Regions from separate parts of the Neobacillus sp. Fa239 genome, predicted to be linked through region 2. Evidence: predicted binding sites of a transcription regulator. Region 2 holds the regulator's gene; each other region holds the start of a gene.
What was found. The regulator Rex, encoded in region 2, represses fermentation and respiration genes when NADH is low (regulators of the CRP and FNR family bind a similar motif). The targets are predictions, from matches to a motif close to TTGTGAAATATTTCACAA.
Positions count from the first base shown of each region.

Region 1: ACZ5XR_RS12065 (DUF3224 domain-containing protein) is a predicted target of Rex. The motif match lies at 2,587-2,604, and genes of this name have one in related genera.
Region 3: ACZ5XR_RS05225 (YwiC-like family protein) is a predicted target of Rex. The motif match lies at 3,083-3,100, and genes of this name have one in related genera.

Region 1 covers NZ_AP041611.1:2,506,381-2,516,494, forward strand. The annotation lists gene ACZ5XR_RS12050 (VOC family protein) at 1-326, shown strand, start outside; gene ACZ5XR_RS12055 (hypothetical protein) at 441-608, shown strand; gene ACZ5XR_RS12060 (DUF3231 family protein) at 900-1,922, shown strand; gene ACZ5XR_RS12065 (DUF3224 domain-containing protein) at 2,078-2,473, opposite strand; gene ACZ5XR_RS12070 (DUF3291 domain-containing protein) at 2,763-3,248, shown strand; partial or broken gene ACZ5XR_RS12075 (IS110 family RNA-guided transposase) at 3,494-4,727, opposite strand; gene ACZ5XR_RS12080 (metallophosphoesterase) at 5,046-5,915, shown strand; gene ACZ5XR_RS12085 (glycosyltransferase family 2 protein) at 6,124-7,437, shown strand; gene ACZ5XR_RS12090 (hypothetical protein) at 7,768-8,079, opposite strand; gene ACZ5XR_RS12095 (HU family DNA-binding protein) at 8,884-9,132, opposite strand; gene ACZ5XR_RS12100 (hypothetical protein) at 9,154-9,378, shown strand; partial or broken gene ACZ5XR_RS12105 (IS110 family RNA-guided transposase) at 9,379-10,114, opposite strand, start outside.
Region 2 covers NZ_AP041611.1:5,224-15,337, forward strand. The annotation lists gene tsaE (tRNA (adenosine(37)-N6)-threonylcarbamoyltransferase complex ATPase subunit type 1 TsaE) at 165-620, shown strand; gene tsaB (tRNA (adenosine(37)-N6)-threonylcarbamoyltransferase complex dimerization subunit type 1 TsaB) at 617-1,324, shown strand; gene rimI (ribosomal protein S18-alanine N-acetyltransferase) at 1,336-1,785, shown strand; gene tsaD (tRNA (adenosine(37)-N6)-threonylcarbamoyltransferase complex transferase subunit TsaD) at 1,782-2,804, shown strand; gene ACZ5XR_RS00050 (ABC-F family ATP-binding cassette domain-containing protein) at 3,126-5,033, opposite strand; gene moaC (cyclic pyranopterin monophosphate synthase MoaC) at 5,206-5,691, shown strand; gene ACZ5XR_RS00060 (redox-sensing transcriptional repressor Rex) at 5,727-6,383, shown strand; gene ACZ5XR_RS00065 (YhbD family protein) at 6,503-7,126, shown strand; gene ACZ5XR_RS00070 (cytoplasmic protein) at 7,139-7,861, shown strand; gene ACZ5XR_RS00075 (cytoplasmic protein) at 7,876-8,583, shown strand; gene ACZ5XR_RS00080 (MDR family MFS transporter) at 8,595-10,103, shown strand.
Region 3 covers NZ_AP041611.1:1,104,461-1,114,574, reverse strand. The annotation lists gene clpB (ATP-dependent chaperone ClpB) at 1-961, opposite strand, end outside; gene ACZ5XR_RS05235 (YjzC family protein) at 1,091-1,270, opposite strand; gene ACZ5XR_RS05230 (Crp/Fnr family transcriptional regulator) at 1,591-2,259, shown strand; gene ACZ5XR_RS05225 (YwiC-like family protein) at 2,294-3,025, opposite strand; gene mobB (molybdopterin-guanine dinucleotide biosynthesis protein B) at 3,265-3,780, opposite strand; gene ACZ5XR_RS05215 (molybdopterin molybdotransferase MoeA) at 3,774-5,039, opposite strand; gene ric (iron-sulfur cluster repair di-iron protein) at 5,265-5,963, shown strand; gene moaA (GTP 3',8-cyclase MoaA) at 6,235-7,251, opposite strand; gene ACZ5XR_RS05200 (Crp/Fnr family transcriptional regulator) at 7,519-8,217, shown strand; gene ACZ5XR_RS05195 (TIGR04053 family radical SAM/SPASM domain-containing protein) at 8,286-9,410, opposite strand.

The DNA of each region.
Region 1 (10,114 bases), 2.5 Mb from region 2:
TTTATAAAAATGTCTTTCGTGCCGTGGAAGTAACTAGAATGGTCAATAGCGATGGGAAAGTTGAGCATTCAGAAATTAAAGTTGGAAATGCACGCATTATGATAGCGGATGAATTTCTTGGACACAACAAAGCGGCAAAATCGCTTGGCGGTACACCTGTAATCATTTATTTATATGTTGATAATGTAGATGATGTTGTTGAAAAAGCAGTGAGTTCAGGTTCTACTGCCTTAAGGACGATTCAGGACTTACCACATGGAGACCGTGTAGGAAAAATTGAAGATCCATTCGGGCATGTTTGGATGGTTGCTACGCCAATAAAGTAAAATGGAATGTTTACTTTGTGTAGAAATACACTTAAATAAACGGGCAGTTATGCGACACATCCAGCATGTGCCTGATAGGTAGAGCGACGGTATACATCTGTGGGGGGGAGTAAAATGACAGGGAACCTGTTCCGTGTGCTGTTCATCGTGGTGATGATTGCCGTTATCGTGAGTGTCGATGTACTGTTCTTAAGACATCATTTCACTGCACGGTTAATTGTCAACATCGGTATAGTCGTGGTGTTTGTCATCGTCTATTTCATCTCTTTCAAGAAATCGTAAGCAAAGCGCGGTAGAATGAGCATCCCTGTCGGATGTCTTCATCGAATGCCCCCAATAGGACGTCTAAAGTTTATGAGAAATTTTAGTAGATCTCGCCTGATTGCTATAGCACATTCGGGGGCAATAGCTACAATAAAGCTGTCATTACCAGCAGCTTTTTTTGTTGTGCTAACGGGGCAGGTTAGTGGAATAAAGATAAATCCAAACATCAAATTCCAAAAATTTCAAAATCACTCATAAATTGGGGAGCTTAGGAAGATAATATAACCAAAATATTTTGGGGGACTTGCTATGGAAGAAGAAAAAAATGATATTAAAATTAATTTAACTTCAGCTGAAATCGCATCGCTCTGGAGTACGTATATGAGCGATAGTGCGGCTGTTTGCATTTTCGAACATTTTCTTGAAACTATTGAGGATAGCGATGCTAGAGGAGAGATTGAATTTGCAATAAATATTTCAAGAAGACATATTGATAAAATTAGAGGAATTTTCTCATTAGAGAATTATTTCGTCCCAATCGGTTTCAGTATAGAACAGGATGTAATTAAAAAAACACCTCGCCTTTTTTCGGATATTTTTTATCTATACTTTTTACTAAATATGGGGGCAGGGGGCTTGGCAAACTACGGAATGGCTTTACAATTAAGTACACGGAAAGATACCGTAGATTTTTTCAGCAAGGCAATTTATGAATCAGTTGAATTGAAACAAAGAGTTACTAATGTAATGCTAAATAAAGGTATATATATTAAACCACCATATTTAGATTATGAAAATGAAAAACCAATGTTTGTTGAAAAAGAGAGTTTTTTAAGAGGTTGGTTTGGGGAAAGAAGAACATTAACGTCCCAAGAAGTTTCTCATTTATATTTAAATTTGTATAATAATCAACTAGGAATGACTATTTTAATCGGTTTCAGTCAAGTTGCTCATACACCTGAAATAAGAAACTATTTTATTAAGGGACAGGAAATAGCGAGAAAATTTATTAATATTTTAAACAATGTTCTTACAGAAAGTAGTATCCCTGCTCCTAAGGCTTGGGGTACAGAAGTAACAAAATCTACATCGCCGCCATACTCCGAAAAATTAATGATGTTCTTAGTAGGAGCAATATCTGCCATTGGCATTGCTAATTATGGGGGTTCTATGTCATTGACTTTAAGACACGATCTTCCGTTAAAATATGCTAAGATGCTTGCTGAGTCCGGCTCCTATGCAGAAGATGGTGCGAGTATTATGATAAATAACGGTTGGTTTGAACGACCTCCTCAAAGTATTAATAGAAGAAAATTAAACAATACTCAATAAAAAAGTTATCTTGTTCAACTAACGGGTGCTTGAGTTTATGAAGGAATACTGTGGCGATCCTTTTTTCTTCTTCAACTAAATGGCAGGAGTTGAAGAAAATCTTTTGACCAAAAGGACATTCCTGGTAGTACAGAAATGCCCTTTTTACTGTTTTGTTAGAATTTAAAGTCTAGAATCATCTTACTGGTTTCACCTGTAAACTTATAGTTATAAGACCCTATCAAGCTTTCTAATTCACCGGTAGCTTTGATGATTGTTGCTGGAGAATCTAGATTTCCTTTATCAAATATCCCTTGCTCTAAAGCGGTAAATGTTCCATGTTTTCCCTTGTAAGTTCCTTCAAAATGCAGAAATCCGGAAATTTTAGAAGTGGCTAAGTGACCATCATCTATAGTAGAGTCTATATAAAATAATAAATATTCAACAAAAGCTTTTCCTGTTAATTCACCATTAATATCATATTCTACATGGGCAATATTAATAGGGAATTCCTTTCTAGTGTCGTCTACTGGCTTTTCATCCCATTTGCTTACTGAAAATGTTACCTCCATGGTAAATCTCTCCCTACATTATTAAATAGTAATTCACCTCCAGTATAATATCCAAAAAGTACCATTATCAATAATAGAATAGGGTTGGTTTTATTAATTTTTCTTTACTAACTTTGTGAAATGCTACACTTAAAGTAACAGGTGCTATAGTTTCATAACAAATGGGCTGTTTTCGGCAGTCGTTTTTCATTGCCGTTATTGAACTATATGGGCAGGTTAGCTGAAGAAGGAATTTCCACATTTTTACTTGAATATATCTTAGGAAAAGACTATAGATGGAGGGCTATTTATGGCATTAGTTTCAATCTATACTGTTGGTAGGCTAAACCACCCCTATGACCACCCTGCCTCTCGTGAATTTTTTCAAGTGGGAAATGAAGTTTATCGTCAAGCAACTAAATCAGGACTTATAGAGACCTTTTCACCTGAAGGAGTCCCTTTCCCTGAAGAAACAATAAAAGGAAAGGGTTCTCCTATTCTTACACTAACTGTATGGAGAAGCCTTCAATCCTTATATCGCTTTACTTATTCAGGAAAGCATATGCAAGCATTACGAGATAGAAGCAGATGGATAGAACCTTATCCAGATAAACACCTATCTTATGTAGTTTGGTGGACAGAAATGGTGAGGGATGTCTCATGGGGGGAGGCATTCAGGAGATACAACCATTATATTAAGCATGGTCCGACTCCTTTTGCATTTGATTTTAAGCATGCATTTGATGAAAAAGGGGAGACGTTCTTGATTAATACTAATGGTGACATTAAAGAATAATGCACCTTCTTGTGACGTTTTTAGCTATTTTGGGGGGATTTGTGAAATATTACACTTAAACTCGGGTGCATTACTGGAACAACGGTAATGCTTTTTTCTTATTCAAGTAAACCAGCTAATAGTTTGTCAATATTTTTCAATAAAAATTTTAAAAATCACATGATATACTAAAAATGTGCATGCCAAATAACCTTCCGTTAATTACGCTATTGGAAGGTTTTGTGCTTTTTTGTTTAATTTAGGTTCTACGCTATATCTTGGAAAGTCGTTTTTTTTTTAAAAAGGGCAAATATCCAATGTAATAGCTTATTTACACAAGCTATTACAGCTACTTTAAATGGTTTTCCTTCTTCACGTTTCTTGTCGTAATACTCTCGCATTCTTTTGTTACGAGGGATAACTTCATCCGTTGTTTTCTTTTTACGACAATCACGAATGGCACAACGAACAGCCATGTATAAGGCATGTCTAAGTCGACTGGAACCTCTTTTAGTGAATCGGTTTTTAGTGGCGGAAAACTTACCAGATTCAAAGACACTAGGGTCGACTCCAGCGAATGCTACAAGCTTTTTATAATCATTAAATCGATCTATCTCCCCAATTTCTGAAATGATCGTTGCAGCGATTTTTTCTCCGATACCAGGGATAGATTTGATAATATTATATTCTTCAATTTCTTTAGCGAGGGCATCTATCTCCGACTCCAACTTTGATAGGTGCTCTTTGTATTGAAGAATCATATTAATGTACATACCGAGGCTTAAAATATGACTTTGATAAATTGCCTTTTCAAATGGATTTCGATCTGCCGCAGCTTTCAGTTTAATTGCTTTTTCTGTTGCCCACCTAATTGATCGGCTTTACATAATTCAAATATCTTGTCTCTAATTGTTCCCTCACTCGCTTTAATAATGTCCTCGGAAGAGGGGAATTCTGAAAGTGTTAAGAGCGACACTACCGAATATAAATCCCCAAAAACTCCTTTATATTCAGGAAACACTTGTTCAAGCACTGCCTGGAATTGTAGCTTTGTTTGGATCATCACACCTGTTATATTTTCATGTTGTCTAGTAAGATTACGAAGATTTAATAATTGGACACCACGCTTTTTATAAGGCTCTAACTCTTCTTTATAAAACAATTCACAAAGAAGATAGGCATCTATGGCATCTGTCTTTACTTTTCTTAAACTTGAACCCCTTGCTTTGTATGAAATCAATGGATTGATAATAATCAATAAATATCCTCGTTCTTCCAAGTAATGAACAACAGGAGTTTGATAATGCCCTGTAGCTTCTAGAATTACTGAGGGTTTCTTACCAGACTCATTTTTCACATCCTCCAGAACGTTACAAGATAACTAAGCCCCTCAACAGTATGAGATACTTTAAAACTCTTTCGGTATGGTTTGCCTTTATCTAAAAACGCTTGAACTTGACTTTCCCCTTTTGAAATATCCAGACCAACGACTGGATTCATTCTAAATCCTCCTCCTAAACTAGTAATTTGCCAGTACCCCTAATTCCTCCATGCAGTGTCACAGCTTCGCTTGTTTTACGAGATCTAAGTCCCAACCAGCCTCAATCATGTTTCTACAAGTAGGGGGCGAACGGTTTAGTTGACGGGGTCGAAGCCCCACGGGCAGTTACGTTATACCCTGGCTACTGATATAATAAGACCAAAATAAAAAAGGTCAACCAGAAATATTTAGCATTCTGGCTAACCTTATAATACGAACGGGGCAGGTTAGCGTAATAAGGGCATAACCAAAAAGGAAGAATAATTCTGAGGTGAATTATGAAACGGTTATGTTTTTTAGTAATATTTATTTCATTTTTTTCGTTGAAAATAGTTAAAGTACAGGCAGAATCGAAATATCTGTATAACGAAAACAACTCAATTGACATTACTACAATGGAATATAGTTCAAAAAAAATACCATCGAAATTTAATGGATTTAGGATACTTCATTTGTCAGATTTGCATAGTAAGGCATTTGGAGAAAATCAAAAGGTTATATTCCGAAAAATGGAATTGTTAAAAGTAGATTTAATCGTATTTACTGGAGATTTAGTTGACCAAAAGAATTATGACGAAGGAACAAGTATATCGTTAATGAAGCAGATAAATAAAATTGCACCAGTTTATTTTGTGACTGGAAATCACGAGTGGTGGTCAAGAAAATTTAACTCCCTTGAAAAGAACTTAACCACACTTGGCGTTAAGGTGTTACGAAATAGCTGGGAAAAGGTTCATATTGGTGATGATAATATTTATATAATTGGCATAGATGACCCAGCTATAAATAACGGTGATGAGAGTAAACTGGTTAGAACTGAATTAAAAGGAGCATTAAATAGTATTGAAAATCAAGGAGGCTTTAAGATACTGTTATCTCATCGACCTGAACTGTTTCCGATATATACACAATATAATTTTGATTTAATTTTTTCTGGACACGCCCACGGTGGTCAAATTAGGTTACCCTTAGTTGGAGGTTTAATCGCTCCCAATCAAGGATATTTTCCTAAGTATTCTTCAGGTAAGTACAAAAAAAGAAATTCAACAATGGTTGTTAACAGAGGGCTAGGAAATAGCATATTTCCTCAGAGGCTATTCAATCATCCTGAGATTATTGTTTTAAAACTATCTAATAGGGATAAATAAAAGGAGGTCAAAGCAAAAGATTGTGAAAAAATATACTTAAACTAACGGGTGCTTTTGCTGAACAAGGAGTTGCAGCGGCAATCCATTTTTTTGTTGTGCTAACGGGTGAGTTTACTTCAATAAGGGCAGGATAATGATTTTTATTTTTAGTCATTCAATTATTTTATTAATGATTAAAAAATGGGGAAATTATTAATAGGTGATTGAGATGAAAACTAAAAAGCAATCCTATATTCCAGTTATTTGGAAGTTCTGGTTTTGTCACGCATTCGCATTTTTATGGTTCCTTTTTTCTGTATATTTTTCTATTCCTTGGATTAAAGATTTAGAACATATCATTGGAATAGTTCCTTCGATTTTAATAATAGCTGCGATTGCCTATTTTCCTGGATATTTAAACGCATTTATGGTGATTAGTCTTTTCTTTGATAAGCAACCAGAATTTAAGGTACACAATCCAACAGATCCCCTTTCCATTTTTATTTCCTGTAAAAATGAGGAAAAGGGCATTGCCGATACTATTCGTTATATTGCCCAGCAAGATTATACAGGTAAAATGAACATTATTGTAATCGATAATGCATCGACGGATGAAACTGGCAGCATGGCACTGAAAGCAGGTCAGGAATATCATTTAGACTTAAAGGTCATTCATGAAGAAAAGCCTGGTAAAAATTTTGCTCTTAATCGGGCATTAGCCATGGCTGATACCCCCTTGATTATTACTCTTGATGCCGATACGCTTTTAACGAAATCAGCAGTTCGGTTCCTAGTGTGTAGATTATTATCGGCACCAAAAGATCTTTGTGCTGTTGCAGGCTCTGTACTTGTTAGAAATAGTCGCAAAAATTTTTGGACTAAGATTCAGGAATGGGATTATTTTTTAGGTATTGCTTCAATTAAAAGACTTCAAGGATTTTATCAAGGAACATTAGTTGCTCAAGGAGCATTCAGTTTATATAAAAGGGAAGCACTTGAAGAACTCGGGGGATGGGATGATGCTATTGGGGAAGATATAGTGCTAACCTGGAAAATGTTACAAACGAATTGTAAAGTATATTTCGAGCCTCTTGCAGTTGCATTTACCGATGTTCCTGAAACGTTAGTCCATTTCGCAAGACAAAGAAGTAGATGGGCAAGAGGAATGATTGAAGCGTTGAAAAAAGTAAAACCTTGGAATCAACCAGCCATTTTCACAAAGTACCTTACAGGAACAAATCTTATTTTTCCTTACTTAGATTTTGTATACAGCTTTGTTTGGATTCCTGGGTTGATACTGGCTTTCTTTGGCTATTATTATATCGTTGGGGCGACGATTCTTTTTGTTTTACCATTAGCTTTATTAACCAATTATGCAATGTACCATTTTCAGCGAAAAGTATTTCAAAGGTTAGATCTTAAGATCAGAAAAAATATATTTGGCTTTTTTGCATACGTATTGACTTATCAATTGTTTATGTCCCCCATATCGGTTTGGGGATATGCTCAGGAATTTCTACATTTAAAAAGAGTTTGGAAATAGGTCAATTTATTACCACAGGAAGTTTCAAACATGTTTTATCGGCTACCATACAAGTCGTATTGGTTCATATTTGATTGGTACTAGTGGAGATTTAAATTTTTGCCTTACTTTAAGAAGGGGATAGCTATGGCGATTGCTTTTTCTTATTCGGTATAGATCCAACTAGTTTCACTCTATAGGATGATTATTGTTTATTTCTCACTGTAAAGAAAGTTTGTGAAGAAATATACTTAAACTAATGGGTGCTTGAGTTCAAAAGTGTGTTATATGTAGGAGAGTGTACAATATAGGGAAGGAAAAATTTAAAGGTAAGCACAATAAAGTGCTTACCTAATAAACCTCATCTAAAAAAATGATTCTATGCTTTAACTCTTTATTCGAATCTAAAAGACCTATTACAATTTGATTATCTTCTGTTATTGTAGTGTATCTGAAATTTTCAACCCCATTAATTAGGAGAGGTGTTTCTTGTTTTGCTTCCATCTTAGCAAAGACATCTACTGTGTATTCAAGTGGAAGATAATCATCCAATCCTTCTTCTGGTCGACCGACCAATTTAAATAGGAAATCTTTGATCGCATATTGCTCAATCATCGATAAATTTTTCTTGAATTTTAGCTTATTTACGAAGACAGTTTCCACTTAATCACTCCTCAAATAGTAATTAAAGTTTATACTATAAAACACCTAACTTCAACGGGATTACTATGACATAATATTTACAATTTGGTTTGGTGCTAATTTTTAATTATGTATTCACTGCGTCACTCATTTTTCCTTATTTGGCAAACGTGCTGGAAAGGACACACATCAAATTATTAATTCTATTTTTAGAGCTGGGTGACTTTATCCTTGTTCTGCAAACAGTTGCTTTACTACAAGAAGGTTTTTCGCTAAATCTTAGCCTGCTCTCAAAAATAAAACAGTGAATGAGGATTATCCTCATCACTGTTTTGTGTTTCCATTAATTGATTTTACTTTCCTAGTACTATAATGGTTTAATTTGGTATTTAAAATAAATAGTATGAGTGCTACTGACTAGTGTATATCTACATTTTACTATAAAAAGTCCTAATATGGTTTGGTTATATTTATATGACAGTACCAACTGACAGTGGTAAAACGATAGAATAAGAGAAAAAGAGAAAAGAAGAAATCAAGGATACGCATGGGGATTCTAATTCTGTGAGCAAAAAAACAGGATAAGCCACTATGGGACCGGGATGAGCGGAATACATACCTCCTAGGAACATCTACTTGAGAAAGTCCCTTTGATAATCCGTATAACGATTAGAATCAAAATAAGGTCGAAGAGAAGCCACTTTAGTTGAAATACAAATTATATTGATGATTGTATTATTTCAGGTGTTGCTCCATATCAAAATTGGTTAACAAAAAGTGATGATTAAACAACCACCACTTTTTGTTATATGTAGTAAGAGCAAATTATTTACCTGATACAGCATCCTTTAATTGTTTTCCAGGTTTAAATGCAGGTACTTTTCCAGCTTCGATTTCAATTTCTTCTCCAGTTTGAGGGTTACGTCCCTTACGAGCAGCACGCTCACGAACCTCAAAGTTACCAAAACCAATCAATTGAACTTTATCTCCATTTTTTAATGCTTCTAAAATAGAATTAAAAATCGCGTCTACAGCTTTAGCTGCATCATTCTGTACGCCCCATAAGGGTTCAATGTATTTTAAGGAGTGTTATCAATGAATAAAACAGATCTTGTGAATCTAGTGGCTCGAACTTCAGAACTTACTCATCAAAAAAATTTTATTAAAAGCCAAAAGAGAATAAACATAACCTTGTTCAACTATCCTGAAAAAAAAGTAATGGGGAAGGGGCATTTTGGCAATACGAAACTAAACCCTATAAGATCCATTTTTTTTAAAAGATCTGGGTCTCGAATTTTACCTATATTTTTTGGACCATAATTACGCTATTGCTTCAACAGTTACTTTACAACCAAGAGTCTCTAATCGTTTGATAGATTGCTTAATTACGATTTCTTTCTTTCGTCGGTCAAAGTAATCTGCGCCCAACTCAATATAGGGTACTCTTCTGTTTAACATGTGATATGCAATTGTTAATATGGTATGTCCAACCGTGACTGCTGCGCGTTTTTTACCAACTCGTGCTGCCAAACGGTGGTATTGGGAAGAAAGATATGTGTTTTTTGTTCTGGCTGCCGAATGTGCTGCTTCAATAAGTGCTGCTCGTAGTTTTTTATTACCTTTTCTGGTTTTTTTCCGGACTTATTTTTCCAGCACTTTCATTGTTACCTGGAACCATACCAGCCCATGAACATAAATGAGGACCCGAAGGAAACTGGTTTGAAATATCTATGCCAATTCCGATTTCAGCCAAAAGTTGTTCGGCGTGACTTCTGCCAATTCCAGGGATAGAATCGAGCAATTCAATATCTTCTTCATAAGGCTGCATGCGTTGCTGGACTTCTTCACTTAACATTTCAATCTGTTGGTCCATAAAATCAATGTGTGAAAGTTGAGTTTTTAACATCATCTTTTGATGGGGTCCGACGGATCCTATTAACGCTCGTTCTAAATCATCCTTTTTTTTCTTCAAACTTCTTTTAGCCAGACCTGATAATGTTACTGGATCATTTACACCATTAATAATCGCTTCAATCATTGCTCGACCTGAGACACC
Region 2 (10,114 bases):
TCCGCCGATAAAAGATAGAAATCAGCAGGAACGGTGTAATGTTACACTGAAAAGTTTAATATTTGTCTGATTTCTTAACAATTTACAGATTTTTCGCCCTTAGGAGACATCCTAAGGTTTTTTTGCAGATAAATAAGGTAAAATGAAGATAAAAAGGTGATGAAATGAAGCAGTACGAATTACATACAGTGGATTCCGGAGCTACCGGACGATTTGCAGCACAATTTGCCGAGCATTTGCTGCCGGGAGATATCATTGCTCTTGAGGGGGATTTGGGCGCAGGAAAAACAACCTTCACAAAGGGTTTAGCAGAGGGATTAGGGATTAAAAAAACCGTAAACAGCCCTACGTTTACGATTATAAAAGAATATCACGGCAGAATGCCGCTCTATCATATGGATGTTTACCGGGTTGCCGATTCTTATGAAGACCTTGGTTTTGATGAATACTTTGAAGGTGATGGAGTTACAGTAGTGGAATGGGCTCATTTAATTGAAGAGCAGCTCCCGTCTGAACGGCTGACAATATTCCTGTATCACGAAAATCAAGATCAGAGGAAGCTAGTTTTCGTTCCGATGGGAAAGCGATATGAGCAATTATGTAAGGAGATTTTTTCATGACAATTTTAGCGATTGATACTTCTAATTATGCTTTAGGCGTCGCACTTTTAGAAGGTGATCAAATACTTGGTGAGTATATTACCAATCTGAAGAAAAATCATTCCGTCCGAATCATGCCTGCCATTCAGACATTAATGAAGGATTGTGAAAGAGTTCCTGCTGATTTAACCAAAGTCGTTGTAGCAAAAGGACCGGGTTCTTATACAGGTGTCAGGATCGGTGTGACCATTGCCAAAACACTTGCTTGGACATTGAATATTCCTTTAGTGGGAGTCTCTAGCTTGGAAATATTGGCTTCTGGGACCGGACGCTATTTTGATGGATTGATATCTCCATTATTTGATGCCAGAAGAGGGCAAGTCTATACAGGATTATACCAATTCAAGCAGGGAAAGCTTATGGCTGTTGAACAGGATCAATTAATCATGATAACAGATTGGGCAAACCAGTTAAAGAATGCTGAGAAACCGATTCTTTTTGTCGGGAATGATCTGTCCATTCACCAAACGACCATTGAAGAAATAGTAGGAGTAAAAGCTGTATTTGCTGTCATTTCGGAACAAAATCCTCGCCCCTCTGAACTTGCTTTGCTGGGTCAAGATCGTTCAGGTGGGGATATTCACTCCTTTGTTCCCAATTATATTCGTTTAGCAGAAGCAGAAGCAAAATGGCTGGAATCGAAAGGAAAAATATTAAAAGGATAGGAACTGGAATGATGGTTGATTCATTTGTTTTTCGTTATATGCAAGAAGAGGATATCGATCAAATTTTGGAAGTAGAGCATGCTTGCTTTACAACACCGTGGAGCCGAGAGGCCTTTTACAATGAGCTCCATAATAATAAATTTGCTGTCTATATTGTCCTTGAGGAAGATAAAAAAATTATCGGTTATTGTGGTGCTTGGATTGTGATTGATGAAGCCCATGTAACCAATGTAGCTATTTTACCCGAGCATAGGGGAAGAAAGCTTGGGGCAGCCATGTTAGAAAAGCTGATGATGATTGCAAGAGAGATGGGCGCTAAAAGTATGACACTGGAAGTGCGAGTGTCAAATTATGTGGCCCAATCACTTTATCGAAAGTTTGGTTTTCAAAATGGCGGAATTCGAAAAAATTATTATTCGGATAATCTGGAAGATGCGTTAGTCATGTGGGTGAATTTATGAAAAAAGACCTGTTGATTTTAGGAATTGAGACAAGCTGTGACGAAACAGCTGTGGCCATCATTAAAAATGGACGAGAAATTGCTGCAAATGTAGTAGCCTCACAAATAGAAAGCCATAAACGTTTTGGGGGAGTTGTTCCGGAAATTGCTTCCCGTCATCATGTGGAACAAATCACGATTGTCATTGAGGAGGCATTAAAGCAAGCTGATGTATCCTTTTCTGAGCTTGATGCGATTGCTGTAACCGAAGGCCCTGGACTCGTGGGCGCTCTTTTAATTGGAGTCAATGCGGCCAAGGCGCTTGCCTTTGCCCATAATTTGCCGCTTGTCCCGGTTCATCATATTGCCGGTCATATTTATGCAAACCGACTAGTTCAGGAGCTGAAATTTCCTTTGTTAGCGCTTGTTGTCTCAGGTGGGCATACAGAGCTTGTTTATATGAAGGAACATGGGCATTTTGAAGTAATCGGGGAAACAAGAGATGATGCAGCGGGGGAAGCCTATGATAAGGTGGCAAGGACCTTAAACCTGCCCTATCCAGGCGGTCCGCATATTGATCGCCTTGCCCATGAAGGAAATCCGACCATTGATTTACCAAGGGCCTGGTTAGAGGAAGGATCGTTTGATTTTAGCTTTAGCGGCTTAAAATCTGCTGTGATAAATACGGTCCATAATGCGGAACAGCGTGGTGAAACGATTGCTCCTGAAGATTTGGCTGCCAGCTTTCAGGAAAGTGTCATTGATGTTCTAGTGAAAAAAACAGAGAAAGCTGCAGAAGAATATAAGGTAAAACAGCTGGTGGTTGCCGGTGGAGTTGCCGCCAATAAAGGCCTTCGACATGCACTGGAAACAACCTTTTCTGAAAAAGAAGGAATCGAGTTAGTCATCCCTCCTTTATCCTTATGCACAGACAATGCGGCCATGATTGCTGCGGCAGGAAGTATTATGTATGAAAAAGGCGTTAGAGGGGCTTTATCCTTAAATGCCATCCCAGGATTAGATATCGAAACCTATAATTGAGGTTGTCCATTTTCGGACAGTCTCTTTTTTTGTGGATAAAATATTATTCAAAATTTCATTAAAGTCAAAATTTTGTTGATAAGTCTGTGGATTTCTGTTGATAATGTGGATAAGTGAGGGTTTTATTGTGGATAATGTGGAAAAGTATTTTTAAGTGTTGAAAAACACCAATTTAATATGTGAATAAGACTGTGGAAAAGTTAAATATGATTCGACGAATAATGACAATTTTCATATGCTGCTAGTCAATATGTTGATAACCAACAAAGCCAATATATTATTCAGAAAAAAAACCGGGGTTCGTTCCCCGGTTTTCCTCCATTATTCCGCCAACTCAGCCCATTCTTCCATTAATTGCTCGAGCTCTTCTTTCGCTTTTTCATTTTTTAAATTGATGGTTAATACTTTTTCGTGGTCCTGAAAGATTACAGGGTCGCATAATTGTTGTTCGCACTCCTGAATTTGTTCCTCTAAGATTTCAATTCTCTTTTCAATGTCTTCTAATTTACGCTGCCTCTGCCGCTCGAGCTTTTTGCTTTCCTTATCTTGTTGATAAGAGTTTTTTTCTAAAGCTTCCGAATGGCGTTCTTTTTTTAATTGAGCTTGTGCAGCTAAGGCTTCCAGCTCTTCCTGTTCCAGCTTTTTTTCTACATAATAATCATAGTCACCCAGAAATTCTGTGCTGCCAGATTTACTTAATTCTAGTACCTTTGTAGCTATGCGGTTAATAAAGTACCGGTCATGTGAAACAAATAAAATAGTCCCAGGGTAGTCGATTAAGGCATTTTCAAGAACTTCCTTACTATCAAGGTCAAGATGGTTCGTCGGTTCGTCTAAAATGAGGAGATTGGCTTTTTCAAGCATGAGCTTGGCTAGGGCAAGCCTTGCCTTTTCACCGCCGCTTAAGGTGGATACAATTTTTAATACATCGTCACCGGAAAATAAAAAATTACCTAAAACGGTTCGGATTTCCTTTTCGGATTTTAATGGGTACTCATCCCAAAGCTCATTTAAAACACGCTTATTGGAGGTCAATTCGGCTTGCTCCTGATCATAATAACCGATGGACAGATTTGTCCCATATCGGACGGTACCACCAAGTTCCGGAAGCTTTTTAATAATCGTTTTTAATAATGTCGATTTCCCAATCCCATTGGGCCCCACAAGAGCAATGCTTTCACCTTTAAATGCCCGAAATGAAATTTCCTCCGAAACGATTTCGCCGTTATATCCGACAGCGAGTGAATCAACCATCAGGACATCATTACCGCTTTGTTTCTCAATCTCAAACGAGAAGGAGGCGGACTTTTCGTCGCCTAGGGGACGGTCCATCAGTTCCATTTTTTCAAGCTTTTTCCGGCGGCTTTGAGCACGTTTCGTCGTTGAAGCACGGGCAAGGTTCCGGGCGATAAAGTCTTGCAGACTCGCAACCTCTTGCTGCTGCTTTTCATATAGCTTCATATCCCGTTCGTAATTGACTGCTTTTTGATCCAGGTAGGAACTATAGTTTCCAATGAATTTTTGAATTTGTCTGCGGGAAACCTCGTAAACCTGCGTCACCACTTTATCTAAAAAATAGCGGTCATGGGAAACAATTAAAATTGCTCCATCATAACCTTGCAGATATTGCTCAAGCCAAGTTAAGGTGTCGATATCAAGATGGTTTGTCGGTTCGTCTAAAATTAGGATATCAGGCTTTGTTAACAGAAGCTTTCCTAAGGCCAGACGGGTTTTTTGACCACCGCTTAAACTGGATATCATGAGCGAGCTGTTCGAAAAATTTAATCCATGTAAGACAGAGCGGATATCAGCTTCATATTGATATCCTCCCTGTTCTTTGAATTTTACTTGGAGCTGGTCATATTCCTTTAATATTCTATCGTAGCTGCTAATTTCCGGGTCCGCCATTTGTTCTTCAAGCCTCCGAAGCGATTTTTCCATCGCTCTAAGGTCTTCAAACACGGTCAACATTTCATCCCAAATCGACAAATTCGATTCTAATCCGGTATTTTGGGCCAGATAGCCGATTGTTACATCTTTCGGCTTGATGATCTCACCGCTGTCGTGCGATATGAATCCGGCAATCATTTTCAAAAGGGTGGATTTTCCGGCACCGTTCCTTCCTACAAGGGCAACGCGGTCCCGGGTTTGTAATTCAAGTTTTATATTCGATAAAATAAGGTCAGCGCCATAATATTTTGCTAGTTGATTAACCTGTAATAAAATCATTCTATTCACCTCTATTACTTAAAAATAGTGTACCTTATTCCCCTTATATCGGCAATAAGTGCGATAATTCGACTAGGGAATAAGAAATTACTGTAAATTTGTCTTAATTCGCTCAAAGTTTCACACACATGAACGAAAAAATAGTGTATGATTTGATAGGAGGATTTTTTTTATGGCTGAATTTACTCATTTTAATGAAGAGGGCAGGGCGAAAATGGTTGATGTAAGTGATAAGCCGGAAACGGCACGTACAGCATTGGCCCATTCAAGCATCACTGTCAATAAAGAAATTTATGATAGAATTACGAATAATCAAATGAAAAAAGGCGATGTTTTAGCCGTTGCTCAGGTAGCAGCCGTTATGGCCGCGAAAAAAACATGGGATTTGATTCCGATGTGCCATCCCATTCCTTTGACAGGTATTAATGTCTCATTCTCTTGGAGCAGGGACCAAGAGGAGCTGTATAAGTTAAACATTGAGGCTGTTGTGAAAACAAAGGGCAGTACCGGTGTGGAAATGGAAGCGCTATCAGCTGCGACTGTATGTGCGTTAACCGTTTATGATATGTGTAAAGCAGTGGATAAAGGCATGGTGATCGGCCCGACTTATCTAGTAGAGAAAACGGGCGGTAAACATGGTGATTTTAAAAGGAATTAAAGGATACAAATCCATTCATGGGGGTGTAGGAGAACATGACGAATGATACAATGAAAATTCCACAGGCGACAGCAAAACGACTTCCATTATATTATCGATTTTTACAAAATCTGAGTGCTTCCGGGAAACAAAGAGTTTCATCAGCGGAATTAAGCGAGGCAGTGAAAGTAGACTCGGCAACGATTCGCAGGGATTTTTCGTATTTCGGGGCTTTAGGAAAAAAAGGGTACGGGTATAATGTCAACTACCTGTTAACCTTTTTTCGGAAAACACTCGATCAAGATGAATTAACAAAGGTAGCGTTAATTGGTGTAGGTAATCTTGGTACAGCATTTTTAAATTATAATTTTTTAAAAAATAATAATACGAAGATTCAGTGCGCCTTTGATGTCGACCCAAATAAAATGGGCACAACGATTGGGGATGTGCCAGTCTACCACATGGATGATTTAGAAGAGCAAATCATGAAAGAACAGATTCAAGTGGCGATTCTGACCGTTCCTGCTCCAGTGGCCCAAATGATTACCGATAAGCTTGTCAAAGCCAATGTCAAAGCGATCTTGAATTTTACTCCTGCAAGGTTAAATGTCCCATCATCCATTAGAGTTCATCACATTGACTTGGCAGTGGAGCTGCAATCGCTCGTTTATTTTTTAAAGCATTATCCGACAATAGAAATGGATGAATTGTAAAGAAAGAGGCCTTTCTACGAAAAGTAGAAAGGCTTTTTTTATTGATTAAGGGATTTTATTCCTGTCTTTACAACGTAACAGTGTTATGTTACATTGATTTTATGAAAGGGGTTATCAATATGAGCGAGGAGTTAATATCGAAAAAGGAATTATTAGATTTGGCCGGAATATCATATGGACAGTTATATAGATGGAAACGAAAGGATCTAATCCCTGAGGAGTGGTTTGTTCGGAAATCGACCTTTACCGGCCAAGAAACTTTTTTTCCAAAAGAAAAGATGTTAGATCGAATTAATAAAATTCAAACGATGAAAGAAAACTTATCCTTGGATGAGCTGGCAAACATGTTTTCCCCAAGCGTAACCGACTTAAATTTATCGAAGGATGAATTAATAAAACGTAACATTGTTTCGACAACAGTCGCCAATTTTTATTTAGAGCAGGAAAAAGGCAGTTTGAATTTCAATTTTTCAAGAATGCTTGAATTATTTGTTCTAGAAAAGCTTCTACAATCAGGGGAAATCAATTTGGATGAGGGGACCATGCTGCTGCAGCTGCTCATTGATCATCGTCAGGAGCTTAAGCAAAAAAGCGGAGAATTGGTGATTACGAGAAAGCTGGGTGTCTCTTCTTGTCTTTTATTGCTAAACGCAGAGGGTTTCCATTTAGAGCGGGGAACAAAAATGGTTGCTCAGCTTTCTCTGATGGCGTGTATCGAAGAAATTAAATCGAAATTACTATAAAGGAGAATGAAAATGGAAGTAAAAAATAGAGGAGATCTGGTTATTAATGGAATAGGGGCCTCGAACGGCGGACAATTCCATGATGTAACGTTAAACGGAAGAGGAACAATCAATAGTGATGTTGAATGCAGCCTATTTGATTGCAATGGTTCAGGGGTCATCAAGGGGAATGTAAAGTCAGAAAAGATGAAGATCAATGGTAATGCAAAGTTCCATGCGAGTATCGAAAGTCAGAAGATGACTGTGGATGGGTCGGCTAAAATCGACCAAAACGTTCAAGTGGAACATTTAAAGGTTTCCGGTCATGCTACTGTTGGCGGAAAATTAAAAGGGGAAGAAGTCATCATTCACGGCATCTTAAAAGTAGGAGAAGATTGCGAAGCTGAGAAGTTTAAAGCAAAATATCGCTTTACCATTGGCGGGCTTTTAAATGCGGATCTAATTGATGTGCAGATTTATGGAGATTGCAGGGCTAAAGAAATTGGCGGCCAAACGATAACCGTTAAGCAGCATAAAGGGTCATTAATCGGTACATTATTCAAGCCATTCTTCAATACACAGTTAGAAACGGAATTAATTGAAGGGGATAAAATTGACATCGAAAATACAAAGGCACAAATTGTTCGTGGGAAACATGTTACGATCGGGGAAAATTGTGAGATTGGCTTGGTGGAATATACTGATGAAATCTCAATTGATAAAAAAGCCATTGTAGGAGAATTCAAAAAGGTGTAAGAGGGAGGAGCAAAATGAAGACTAAAAATCTTATTATTAATGGGTCTGGCGAATACCCCGGCGGGCAATACGACAAAATCAGCATTAGAGGAGAAGGCACTATTGTCAGTGATGTCGAATGCTCTGCTTTTCATATTTATGGAACAAGCGAAATTGCGGAGAATGCAACAGCAGGGTCAGTCAAAATTCTTGGAGAAGCAGAGGTCAAAGGAAATATGGAGGCCGAAGAAACACTGATCATGGGTACAATGACCATCGGCGGCAATGCCCTTTTGAAAAAAACCAAGATTTTTGGAACGCTTGATGTGGGAGGCCGGCTGACTGGCGAAGAAACCACTATTAAAGGCAGTGTCACAGTGAATGGGGATGTTGAATATGAAAAGTTCGATTCAAGCGGCGGTTTTGAAATCAAAGGATTGCTCAATGCGGACTCAATCAAGATTTCGTTAAGATTTGGGGAAAGTCGTGCTGAGGAAATTGGCGGCGGGAAAATTATCATTAAAAGAAAAAGAAATTCGCTCCTTCCCTTTGGAGGAGAGGAAGGAACTCTTGCGGCCAAGGTCATTGAAGGAGATGAAATTTATCTTGAAAATACGAAGGCTGCAACAGTAAGGGGCAATAAGGTGAATATTGGTCCCGGATGCCAAATAGGATTAGTAGAGTATAAGAATGATTTGAAGCAGGACTCCAATTCAATGATTAAAATGTCAAATAAGATATAAAGGAGAATCGAATGGTCGCAAAGGAAAGTAAGTTGGGTTTTGTTGTTGCCGGTTTGCTGTTAGGGATATTGATGGCTTCGATGGATAATACGATTGTCGTGACTGCAATGCCGACGATTGTTGGCGACCTTGGCGGGCTGGAGAATTTCGTTTGGGTCGTATCTGCCTATATGGTGGCGGAAATGGCAGGAATGCCGATTTTCGGAAAACTGTCCGATATGTATGGCCGAAAACGATTTTTTATTATGGGATTGATTTTGTTCATGGCTGGTTCTGCCTTGTGCGGAACGGCTCAGTCGATTACTCAATTAAGTATTTACCGGGCGATTCAGGGGGCCGGCGGCGGTGCGCTTGTGCCGATTGCCTTTACAATTATGTTCGATTTGTTCCCGCCTGAAAAACGCGGCAAAATGGGCGGTATGTTTGGTGCTGTTTTTGGACTGTCGAGTATTTTCGGTCCGCTGTTAGGTGCCTATATTACCGATCATATTACATGGCATTGGATTTTCTATATTAACTTGCCATTAGGGGTTTTGTCCTTTATCTTTGTTGTTCTTAACTACCAAGAGTCTAAAGTTCATCAAAAGCAATCAATTGACTGGTGGGGCGCCATTACCTTAATTGGGGCAGTCGTCTGTTTGATGTTTGCCCTAGAGCTGGGCGGACAGAAATATAGCTGGGGTTCCAGTACGATTATTAGTTTGTTTGCCGGCTTTGCTGTTTTGTCTCTCATCTTTTTATTGGTTGAAACAAAAGCGAAGGAACCGATTATTTCTTTTAAAATGTTCCAGAACCGCCTTTTTGGAGGGAGCACTCTGGTTGGATTGTTTTATGGTGCGGCTTTTATGGCGGCTACGGTTTATATTCCCATATTTGTGCAGGGGGTTTATGGGGGAAGTGCGACAAACTCAGGATTGATCCTGTTGCCAATGATGTTAGGCTCTGTCGTTACGGCACAGGTCGGCGGATTTTTGACAACGAAAATGAGCTACCGTAATATCATGATTTTATCGGGCGTGATTATGATGGCTGGAATCATCCTGTTAAGCACCTTAACACCTGATACGAGTCGATGGATATTGACGCTTTACATGATTATTATCGGCTTTGGTGTCGGCTTCTCGTTTTCCGTTTTAAGTATGGCCGCCATCCATCCATTTGGAATGGAGCAGAGAGGTTCTGCCACATCAACCAGCAACTTTATTCGGTCATTGGGGATGACTATTGGCATCACGATCTTTGGTACGATCCAACGGAATAGCTTTAAAGGGAAGTTGGAGGATGTCTTTAGTGGGATGGGGCCGATGCCAAAGGGAGGATTTGGTGATTCTCGGGCACTTTTACAGGAGCAGGCAAGAAGTCATATTCCACCGCAAATTTTAAGTAAGATTACCGATGCCCTGTCCAGCTCAATTGTCCATACCTTTGCATGGGCCCTTGTTCCGGCGGGATTAGCGTTTCTGCTCATCTTTATTATGGGAAAAGAACGGATGGTTTTTAAAAAGGACGTGGAGGCTTAAAAAAGAGGCTG
Region 3 (10,114 bases), 1.1 Mb from region 2:
CAAGTGTTGTGGCTCCAATACAATGCAGCTCACCGCGGGCGAGCATCGGCTTTAACATATTACCTGCGTCCATTGCCCCTTCTGTCTTACCTGCCCCCACTATGGTATGAATCTCATCAATGAAAAGCAAAATTCGCCCTTCGCTCTTTTTTACTTCATTTAATACAGCCTTTAGCCTTTCCTCAAATTCCCCTCTAAATTTTGCCCCTGCTATCAGCGCACTCATGTCCAGTGAGAAAATCGTTTTATCCTTTAGACCTTCCGGAACATCCTTTCTGACAATTCTTTGAGCAAGTCCTTCCACAATCGCTGTTTTTCCTACTCCCGGTTCTCCGATCAGCACAGGATTATTTTTTGTTTTTCGAGATAAAATTCTTATGACATTGCGGATTTCGGTATCCCTTCCAATCACAGGGTCCATTTTCCCTGCTTTCACTTCCGCAACCAGATCCCTTCCATATTTTTTTAGGGCATCATAACCTGCTTCAGGATTTTGTGATGTCACTCTTTGGTTCCCCCTTATCTCTTTAATTGCCTGCAAAATATTCTCAGGCGTTTTTCCATTGCTTCTTATGATTTTTTTTAATACGGAATCTTCCGAATTGACCGCCGCCAATAAAATATGCTCTATCGATAAATAATCATCTGAAAATTTAGCTTCAAACTCTTCTGCACCTACAAACAATCGCTGCAGTTTTGCCGTAATATATAGCTTCCCCTGTTCCGCGCCGCTTCCTGTAACCTGTGGCTTTTTGTTCAATTCATTCATTATTTGTTCCCGAACAAGGTCTGAAGATAATCCTATTTTTTCAAAGATTGAATGAATCAAGCTATCCTCTTGATTTATAAGGGTAAAAAATAAATGGGACTCATCAACCTCCTGATGATTCTTTTGGATGGCGAGTGTCTGGGCATCCAACAAACCATTTTGTAATCTTTCTGTCATTCGGTTTAAATCCATTTCTTCACTCCTTGATTTGACCATTTTTGACTAATTAACTTAATTATAATGGAAGTGTTATCCTAATGTACAGTTTGTTGACATATGACATAAAAAAGTCATCCGCTTGGATGACTTTTTCTTGCTGCTTCATGGTTTCCGTTGATAGGTCCAATGCCGGTTATCATTTGATGTTTCCGGAAACGCGTCCCCTGCTTTTAGCTTTATTTTTTTGGGATTGAGCACATTGTCTCCCGTTTCGCCAACTTCAATATATACCCCATTATTAGGTGCTTTTTGCCCGGATTTAAAATGACGATTTTGCCCCATTTATTTCCCTCCTTCTCATGTACAATTTTATTATTTCCATTTCATTTGTGGTCATTAAAGGAAGTTCTTTCAAATTACTTCTTCAATCGACAATATTTCCTATGCAATAATGACAGGCTGCTTTTAGTTTTTGACGATTGTATGAATTTATTCCTCATTTATTGCTAATTATCTTTTATTACCAATATAATTATAGTGATATCTATATTGTTCAACTTGACTGTCATGGTTAATTATTTATAAAATTTTGCGATTTATTTCGCCCCTTTAAGGTGGTTGGTAGGATGCAGTCAATTACAGAAGTAATTACAGAAGTACCCATGGAGTTAAAACAACTTTTTGATTCTGTTCATAACATAAGAAAAATGGAGAAAGGTACCTTTCTTTTTCAAGAGGGATCACCCGCAGATGAGTTTTATATTATTCGCGAGGGAATCCTCCATATCAGTAAAATCATCCCTGATGGAAGAGAATTAACCCTGAGGATGTGTTCAAAAGGAGACTTCGTTGGAGAACTTAATATTTTTTCCTCCTCTGATCGAAATTTATTAAGTGCACGTGTTATCGAAAGTGGAGAAGTAGCCGTTATCAAGAAGGATGTTTTAGAAGAAATGCTTTCAAAGGACCTTTCCCTTTCACTCGAATTCATGAAATGGATGAGCCTGCAATTTCGCAGAACACAAACGAAATTTCGTGATTTGGTTCTTCATGGAAAAAAAGGGGCATTATATTCTACTTTAATCCGTCTATCGAACAGCTATGGTATTAAAAGCGATGATGGAATTTTAATACGACTTCTATTAACGAATCAGGAATTGGCCAATTTTTGCGGAACATCACGAGAGGTGGTTAACCGTTTACTGAGCGACTTACGAAAGGAAAAGATTATTTCAATAGAAAAAGGTTCCATAACGATTCATGATCTTGACTTTTTAAAAACAGAAATTGATTGCGAAGATTGTCCAATTGAAATATGTAAAGTAGATTAAACACGACCAAAAAGCGCCTTCGAAGGCGCTTTTTTTAATGTAAGAATCTAATTTGAATTTGGATGGCCATGATAACGAAAAAGACGGCTGAATTTATGATTTCGTATATGCCAATTTGTTTAGGTGTTAATGGTTTTCCATAAAAAATGACTGCCCGTATTAAACTTGGGATATAGGCAACAGCCACAATTGGATGGCCTAAGATTATCCAGGCAAAAATTAATAATAGATGATAACTCCAAGAAATCCACTTAAACTGAAGATTTTTCTTTTCACGAATCATTGTCTTAACATAAAATGTACAGCCTACAAAAAACAGGATAGAAGCAAAAAACAGTAGGATCGCTTCGACGGTTATAATCCCTAAGCCAAAAAAACTTGTTGCTAATCCGGCTATCGAAAAAGCAAAAATCGCACTAAAATCATTCATTAAGGCACGGTCTTGATTTTTAGAAGAATAAAAAGCATTAATAATAAAGAACGGTATCATTAAAAGACCGAAATAAATGATGGAAGGCCGTTTAAAAAGTGGGAGCAGCAGCAACAAACATGCTGGGACCATGTAAAGAAATGCCCATTTTGTATAAAAGGGAATTTTCTTTCCTTTAAAAAGAAGGAGAATCGGAAAGGTTCCCAAATACAATAGAATCCAACCGATGAAAAAAGGGATATCCTGCCATAAAAGGCCCCCATTTATCACCCCCAGCCAAAATGGGATAATCGTCATTGCCCATGCACCATGCTGCTTTGGTAAACATAACTTCATAACACGTTCACTCCCTTTTCTATCTACCTTAAATATAAGGGAGTGACATGGAAAAATAAGTGAAACATATCACATAACAAAATGATAAAAGAAGGCTTCAGCCTTCTTTTGGTCCGATTCTCTCCACTATGAAAACAAACATACTCCCCATTTCCCAGTCTACAAAGGAGTCGATTTAGGCCGCAGTGACAAAACTAACATTATTGACAATTTTATTAACATTATTAGCAAATTTTTAACTAGCCCTTTAATAATCCAATTACGTACTGTAGGGCTGTTTGATCAAAAAGTGAAAAGCATGGAATATCCAGCTTCTCTCTAAGATAGGCGTTCAATTCATCGGTCCAACAAATGATCACCTTCACATTGGAAATTGTAGTTAAAAGCGTTAGGTCTTCCGTGTCCCTTAACATTAGCATTTTGGGATAATTCTCATGCTTGTGCCCCTCGATTAATATAATATCAGGTTGCAGCGCTTCTAAAAGCGTTAATTGATCAACAAGAGTAAACCGAGATTTTTCTGCCTGAAGAATCAGCCTTCCGTCCCCTTCAACAATCGAGACATGTGCCCCTGCTGTAAGATGTCTCGATGAATCCTTATCAGTTAATACATCTGGCTTGCCGCCATGCCCGTGATGCTTAATGGTGGCGGTTTGGAGCCCTTGGTCTTTTAAAGCATGAATTATTTTTAAAATGAACGTTGTTTTACCAGTGTTTTGATAGCCAACCACTTGGAATATAACCGGTTTTACCAAGGCCAATCACTGCCGGTTTGATCCTCTAGTAAAAGGACATCTACCACATTCCCTGCTTCAAAACCCCTCGTCCCTCCAGGAAGCACCATTAGTGAATTTGCACCGGAAAGGCTCGTAATAATGTTAGACTTATCGGTACCACTCGGCGAAACTTTTAATTTCCCTTCTTCAATCGTTACGGTGCTTCGAACAAATCTTGTAAAGGGATTTGGCTTTGGAAATCCTGCCTCAAGTCCGGCTTTTTCTTTCCGTAAATGTGGTCTATCCGAAAATAACATCCTTCGAATAATCGGTCGGACAAACAACTCGAACCCCACGTAGCATGCCGATGGATTCCCAGATAAACCAAAAAGAATTTTTTGATTAAGCTGGGCAACGGTCGTCACACTGCCAGGTCTCATCGCCACTTTATTAAATAGAACATTTGCCTCTAATTTTTTATAAATTTCGGGAAGAAAATCAAAATCTCCTACGGAAACACCGCCGGTAGTTATTAATAGATCGACTTCTTCTAAAGCATTTTGTACTGCTTCAAAACAAGTGGCGAGCTCATCAGGAAGCTTGCCAAAATATTGGACCTTTCCTCCAGATCTCTCAATTTGTGCAGCAATCATATAGGAATTACTATTACGAATCTTCCCCGGTACCAGCGGTTCATCTACCTCTAATAGTTCTGTTCCGGTCGCGTACAAGCCAATAATAGGTTTTCTTGCGACGGGAACCTCTTTATATCCGAAGGTGGCGAGAATCGCTTGGATACCAGGGTTAATGATTGTACCTTTTTTTACTAAGATTTCACCTTCCTTACAATCCTCACCATGAAAAGATACATTATCCCCTTCTTTTATACTTCGTTTAATCGTCATAAATGGTCTTCCATTTTTCTCGAACGTTTGAGCTAATTCCAGCATGACAACTGCATCTGCCCTAGATGGCATCATAGCTCCCGTCATGATTCGAACCGCTTGAAATTCGTTTAAGATTTTATCGGTTGTCATCCCTGCCCCAATGTGGTCGATCACTTCAAATTCTACCGGATTGGTTAGCGATGCTTCTTTTGTATCCATTGACCGAACAGCGAATCCATCATACGGTGAACGGTTAAAGTGAGGGACATCGTTCGTGGCTAAAATATCCTTTGACAAAAAACGTCCATAACTCTCCTCTATCGGAACAAATTCTGTTACACCCGTTAATTGAAACTCCATTATTTTTTGAACAGCCTCAGCTACTGGGATGGGATTTCTTCTCTCCAACAAATTTAATCAGCTCCTGCCTGCAAAATATTCAAAAATGATTATGTAGATAATTCCATTATAAGACTAACCAAAACCTGTAAACATAGCAACCTTCAATAAACAGGTGATGCTTATTAAAAACATAACAAAAAAAACATATGAAATGTATGATTCCCATCACCCAGATTTTTTTCTTTTTCTATTATGCTTATTACAGAAAGGTTTCATATTAAGGAGGAAATGATAATGAACTTTACAATTACTGAAGATACATTAGTAAAAGATATCGTGAACGAAATACCGAAAACAAGTGACGTTTTTAAAAAGAATCGCATAGATTTTTGCTGTGGTGGAAATATTCCTTTATCCCAAGCTGTGGAGCAAAACCATTTAAATATGGATAATTTGATGGAAGAATTAAAAACTATTATTGAAAAAGGCAGCAATGCTGATACAGATTTAGAGGTTTGGACCGATTCCGATTCCAATACGATTATTGATCATGTTATTAGCCAATACCACCAAGTGACAATCGATGAATTAGCACAGCTTAGCCCCTATGTCACAAAGGTAACCCGCGTTCATGGGGATCATCATCCTGAGTTATTAAAGGTGTATGAGCTTTTTTATGAGTTCAAGAAAGAAATGCTAGAGCATATGGCTAAAGAAGAAGCTGTTGTATTTCCATTAATTCGTGCTCTTGAAGATAACACAGTGGAAAATCGCGAAGAAGCCATTGAGATGATTATTGAACTTGAAAAAGAGCATGACCATGCAGGTGAAATTTTAAGAGAAATCCGTGCGGTTACAGCTGATTTTGAACCTCCGTTTGATGCTTGCGGTACTTACCGATTGGTTTACAAGAGACTGGAAGATCTTGAAGGGTTAACATTTATGCATGTTCACTTAGAAAATAATATTTTATTCCCTCGTTATATCGGATAATTTTCAAAAATCCTGCTTTTTAATGAAGCAGGATTTTTTTCAATAAAAAGGCTGTGTTAAAGGGGAATGTTGTTTATTGACAACCGTTGATTGGAGAGGAGGGCCGCTCGACTCCTGCGGGATGTAGAGGTCACGGGAGACCCCGCAGGAGCCATAGGCGACGAGGAGGCTCCCGGACCTCCCCGCGGAAAGCGAGCGCCCGGAGCGGAAATCAACAATCATGTTTAATAGAGCCAATAAAAAAAGAGGATGCGCCCTAAGTCATCCTCTTCTAACCACCTATATAGGACATTTCAATTTTCTTGCGATTTTTATTGGATTCAGCCATTCTTTCATCGGAATATCGATCATCACGGCCGTTCCAAATTCCTGTGATACGTTCCTGTAATTCTTCATCTGTAGCACCATTTCTCATCATATTGCGGATATCATGTCCATTCCCATTAAACAAACAAGTAAAAATCTGTCCATTTGCTGAAAGACGTGCCCGGGTGCAGCTTGAGCAGAATGACTCCGAAACAGATGAAATAAAGCCTACATTGACATCCGTATCTTTATAACGATAAAGTTTGGCCACTTCACCAAAGTAAGCTGGATTTACAGCTTCAAGCTCATAATGTTCCTTTAATATCTCATAAATTTGCTTCTTAGTGATAACATCATCCATTTTCCAGCCATTTGTTGAACCAACATCCATAAACTCGATAAAGCGAAGCTCCAGGCCATTTTTTTTACAGTAATCAGCCATAGGAGGGATTTCTGTATCATTTAAGCCCTTCTTCACAACCATATTTATTTTTACGCCTAAGCCCGCCCTTTTAGCCGCTTCTATTCCCTCGAGAATGGGTTTGGTTCCAATACTTCTGCCATTGATTCTTCCAAACAGCTCATCGTTTAAGCTGTCAAGACTAACGTTCACTCTCTTAAGTCCTGCAGCTTTGAGTTTTTCTGCAAATGTCTTTAGAAGAAAACCATTCGTTGTTAAACCGATATCTTTTAAACCATCAATTTTGGATAGCTTGCTTATTAAAATCGGTAAATCTTTACGAAGCAGCGGTTCCCCGCCAGTTAACCGTATTTTTTCAACTCCAAGATGGACGAAAATTTTTGCCAGCCGTTCAATTTCTTCATAGGTCAACAGGGCACTTTTCGGTAAAAAAACGAAATCAGGACCAAATTTATCTGCTGGCATGCAATATTGACAGCGAAAATTACAGCGATCTATGATTGATATCCTTAAATCATGCATTGGTCTATTGAATATATCTTCAATAATGGTTTTTGCCATGTTATCAACTCCATTATTTAAAAGCTCATACCTGCTATCTCCCAGTGCTACAAGTAAACATTATTTATCCGTTAAATAAGCTTATCATTATCATAACAGAACTAGGGTCATGTACAAATAATTGTTTTTGGTAAAATTCTTTTTTGGTGTTTTCACTATATTGTCATTGTTTACCCAGTTTTTCTCCAATTTCTTACGATACAATATTACTAACAACTACAATTGAACTTATCCAACTATTTTAAAATATAAATGAGGTGACCGTGAATGATGACGAAAATAAAGCCAACTCATTCGCTTGAAATAAAAGAATTACTCAAATTTGCCGACCGGAAATTTAAAAGTGTTCGAGATACTTTTCTATTTCAAGAAGGGATGGTAGCAGAAGAGCTTTATATTATTATTTCCGGCAAGGTTCAAATCAGTAAAATTACCACTGACGGGCGTGAGCTCTCACTAAGAATTTGCGGCGAAAATGATATTTGCGGGGAGCTGACACTTTTTACGAATGACCCAAAATATTTATTAAGTGCCAAGGTTCTTGAAGAAGGGGAAGTTGTTGCTATTAAGAAAGATGTGCTTGAAAGTGAAATCTTCCAAGATAGCAAGCTTGCATTCGAATTTATGAAATGGATGAGCGACCACTTCCGCAAAACACAAACCAAGTTTCGCGACTTAGTTTTGAATGGTAAGCGTGGAGCGCTATTTTCAACCATTATTCGTATGACTAATAGCTATGGTATTCATAAAGACAACGAAATATTAATAGACCTGCCTTTAACCAATCAGGAACTAGCTAATTTCTGCGGAACCTCCAGGGAAAGTACAAACCGAATTCTTAGCGATTTAAAGAAAGATAATATTATTTCAATTAAAAAAGGAAAAATCACCGTTTTAGACCTTCAATATTTGAAGGATGAAATTGGCTGTGAAAATTGTCCAGCCGTATATTGCAGTATTGAGTAGGAAGGGAAACCTTCCTATTTATTTATATGGAAGCAACCGGAATCCCGATTGCTTCCATATTTTTATTGTTACTGTACCTGTTTTTCTCTTAATGATTTTGGAATATAGATACAGAATGGTTCACTTTCAAGATAATCACCAGTCATTGCGTAGGCTCTTGATCTTGAACCGCCGCAAACATAGCGGAATTCACAAACTCCGCATTTCCCCTTAAAAAGATCTGGATTTCTTAATGATTTAAAAATCGGTGATTCACGGTAAATTTCCGCTAATGGCGTTTCGCGAACATTTCCGGCCTTTACTGGTAATAGGCCACTTGGATACACATCGCCAATATGGGAAATGAACACAAAACCATTTCCATCATTCACGCCTTTAGGTGCACGGCCAAGCCCATCAATCGAACCCGTCAGCCCCTTTTCCGTCAGGGCATTTAAATAATCGATTTCATCTGTTTGTGCTTTTGCTTCGCGCTTTTTTTGCTGAATGACAACACGGCGGTAATGCATCGCTTCAGTTGTTTTAATGTCAAAAGGGACTCGTTTACTTAAATCATAAAGCCATCTTAGAACCTTTTCGTGTTCAACAGGAGAAATCATATCCGAAACTTGTCCTCTTCCAGTTGGGACAAGGAAAAAAACGCTCCAAAGCACGCAGTTTAAATCCTCGACCATTTTGGCCATTTCTTCAAGATATTCAACATTGTACCTTGAGATAACTGTGTTTATTTGAATTGGTAATCCAACTTCGTGCAAGAATTTAATTCTTTCCATCGTCAAATCAAACGAGCCTGCTGTGCCGCGGAAATGGTCATGAATCTCGGCATTTGGCCCATCAATACTAAACGCCCAGCGAGATAGTCCAACTTCTTTCGCCTTTATAATGGCTTCCTTCGTTACATTTGGAGTCGCACTAGGTGTCATGGATACCCGTACACCTTTTTCAACCGCATATTTGGCTATATCAAAAATATCTTCCCGCATTAGTGGGTCTCCACCCGTAAATACAAGTAATGGATTATTCATATCATATATCTGATCAATTAAATGTTTGCCCTCTTCAAAGCTAAGCTCACGCGGGTCCCTTTTATATTGTGCATCGGCACGGCAATGCAAACACTTAAGTTGACAGGCCCTTGTCAGCTCCCAAATAACGATAAATGGATCTTTATTAAAATCTCGGCTAAAAGCCATCTGAAACGCCTCCTAAAACGGCTATTTCAAAAACAAACAGCCTTAATACCTGTATTATAATGGTGTCAAAAAACGAAAAATGTGAGATTTCTCACTAACTGAGGTTTATATTTGTCTTTTCTGTGAAGGTCAATTACGCATAAAAAAACAGCAGGAGCTCGCACTAAAAGGTTTATTGCTCTTGAGGACAAAATCAATCTTGCAATCAGTAAATCTGTCCGCTATCACTTCTCTTGCGGACAAAACCTTCCTTGCATTCGGTAAATCTGTCCGCTATCACCTCTCTTGCGGACAAAACCTTCCTCGCATTCGGTTAAACTGTCCGCTATCACCTCTCTTGAGGACAAAACTTCCCTTGCATTCGGTTAAACTGTCCCCTATCACCTCTCTTGCGGACAAAACCTCCCTTGCATTCGGTTAAACTGTCCCCTATCACCTCTCTTGAGGACAAAACCTCCCTTGCATTCGGTTAAACTGTCCCCTATCACCTCTCTTGCGGACAAAACCAACCTTGCATTCGGTTAAACTGTCCCCTATCACCTCTCTTGCGGACAAAACCTCCCTTGCATTCGGTTAAACTGTCCCCTATCACCTCTCTTGCGGACAAAACCTCCCTTGCATTCGGTTAAACTGTCCCCTATCACCTCTCTTGAGGACAAAACCAACCTTGGAACTGGAAAAACTGTCTTCAATAACTAACCCAA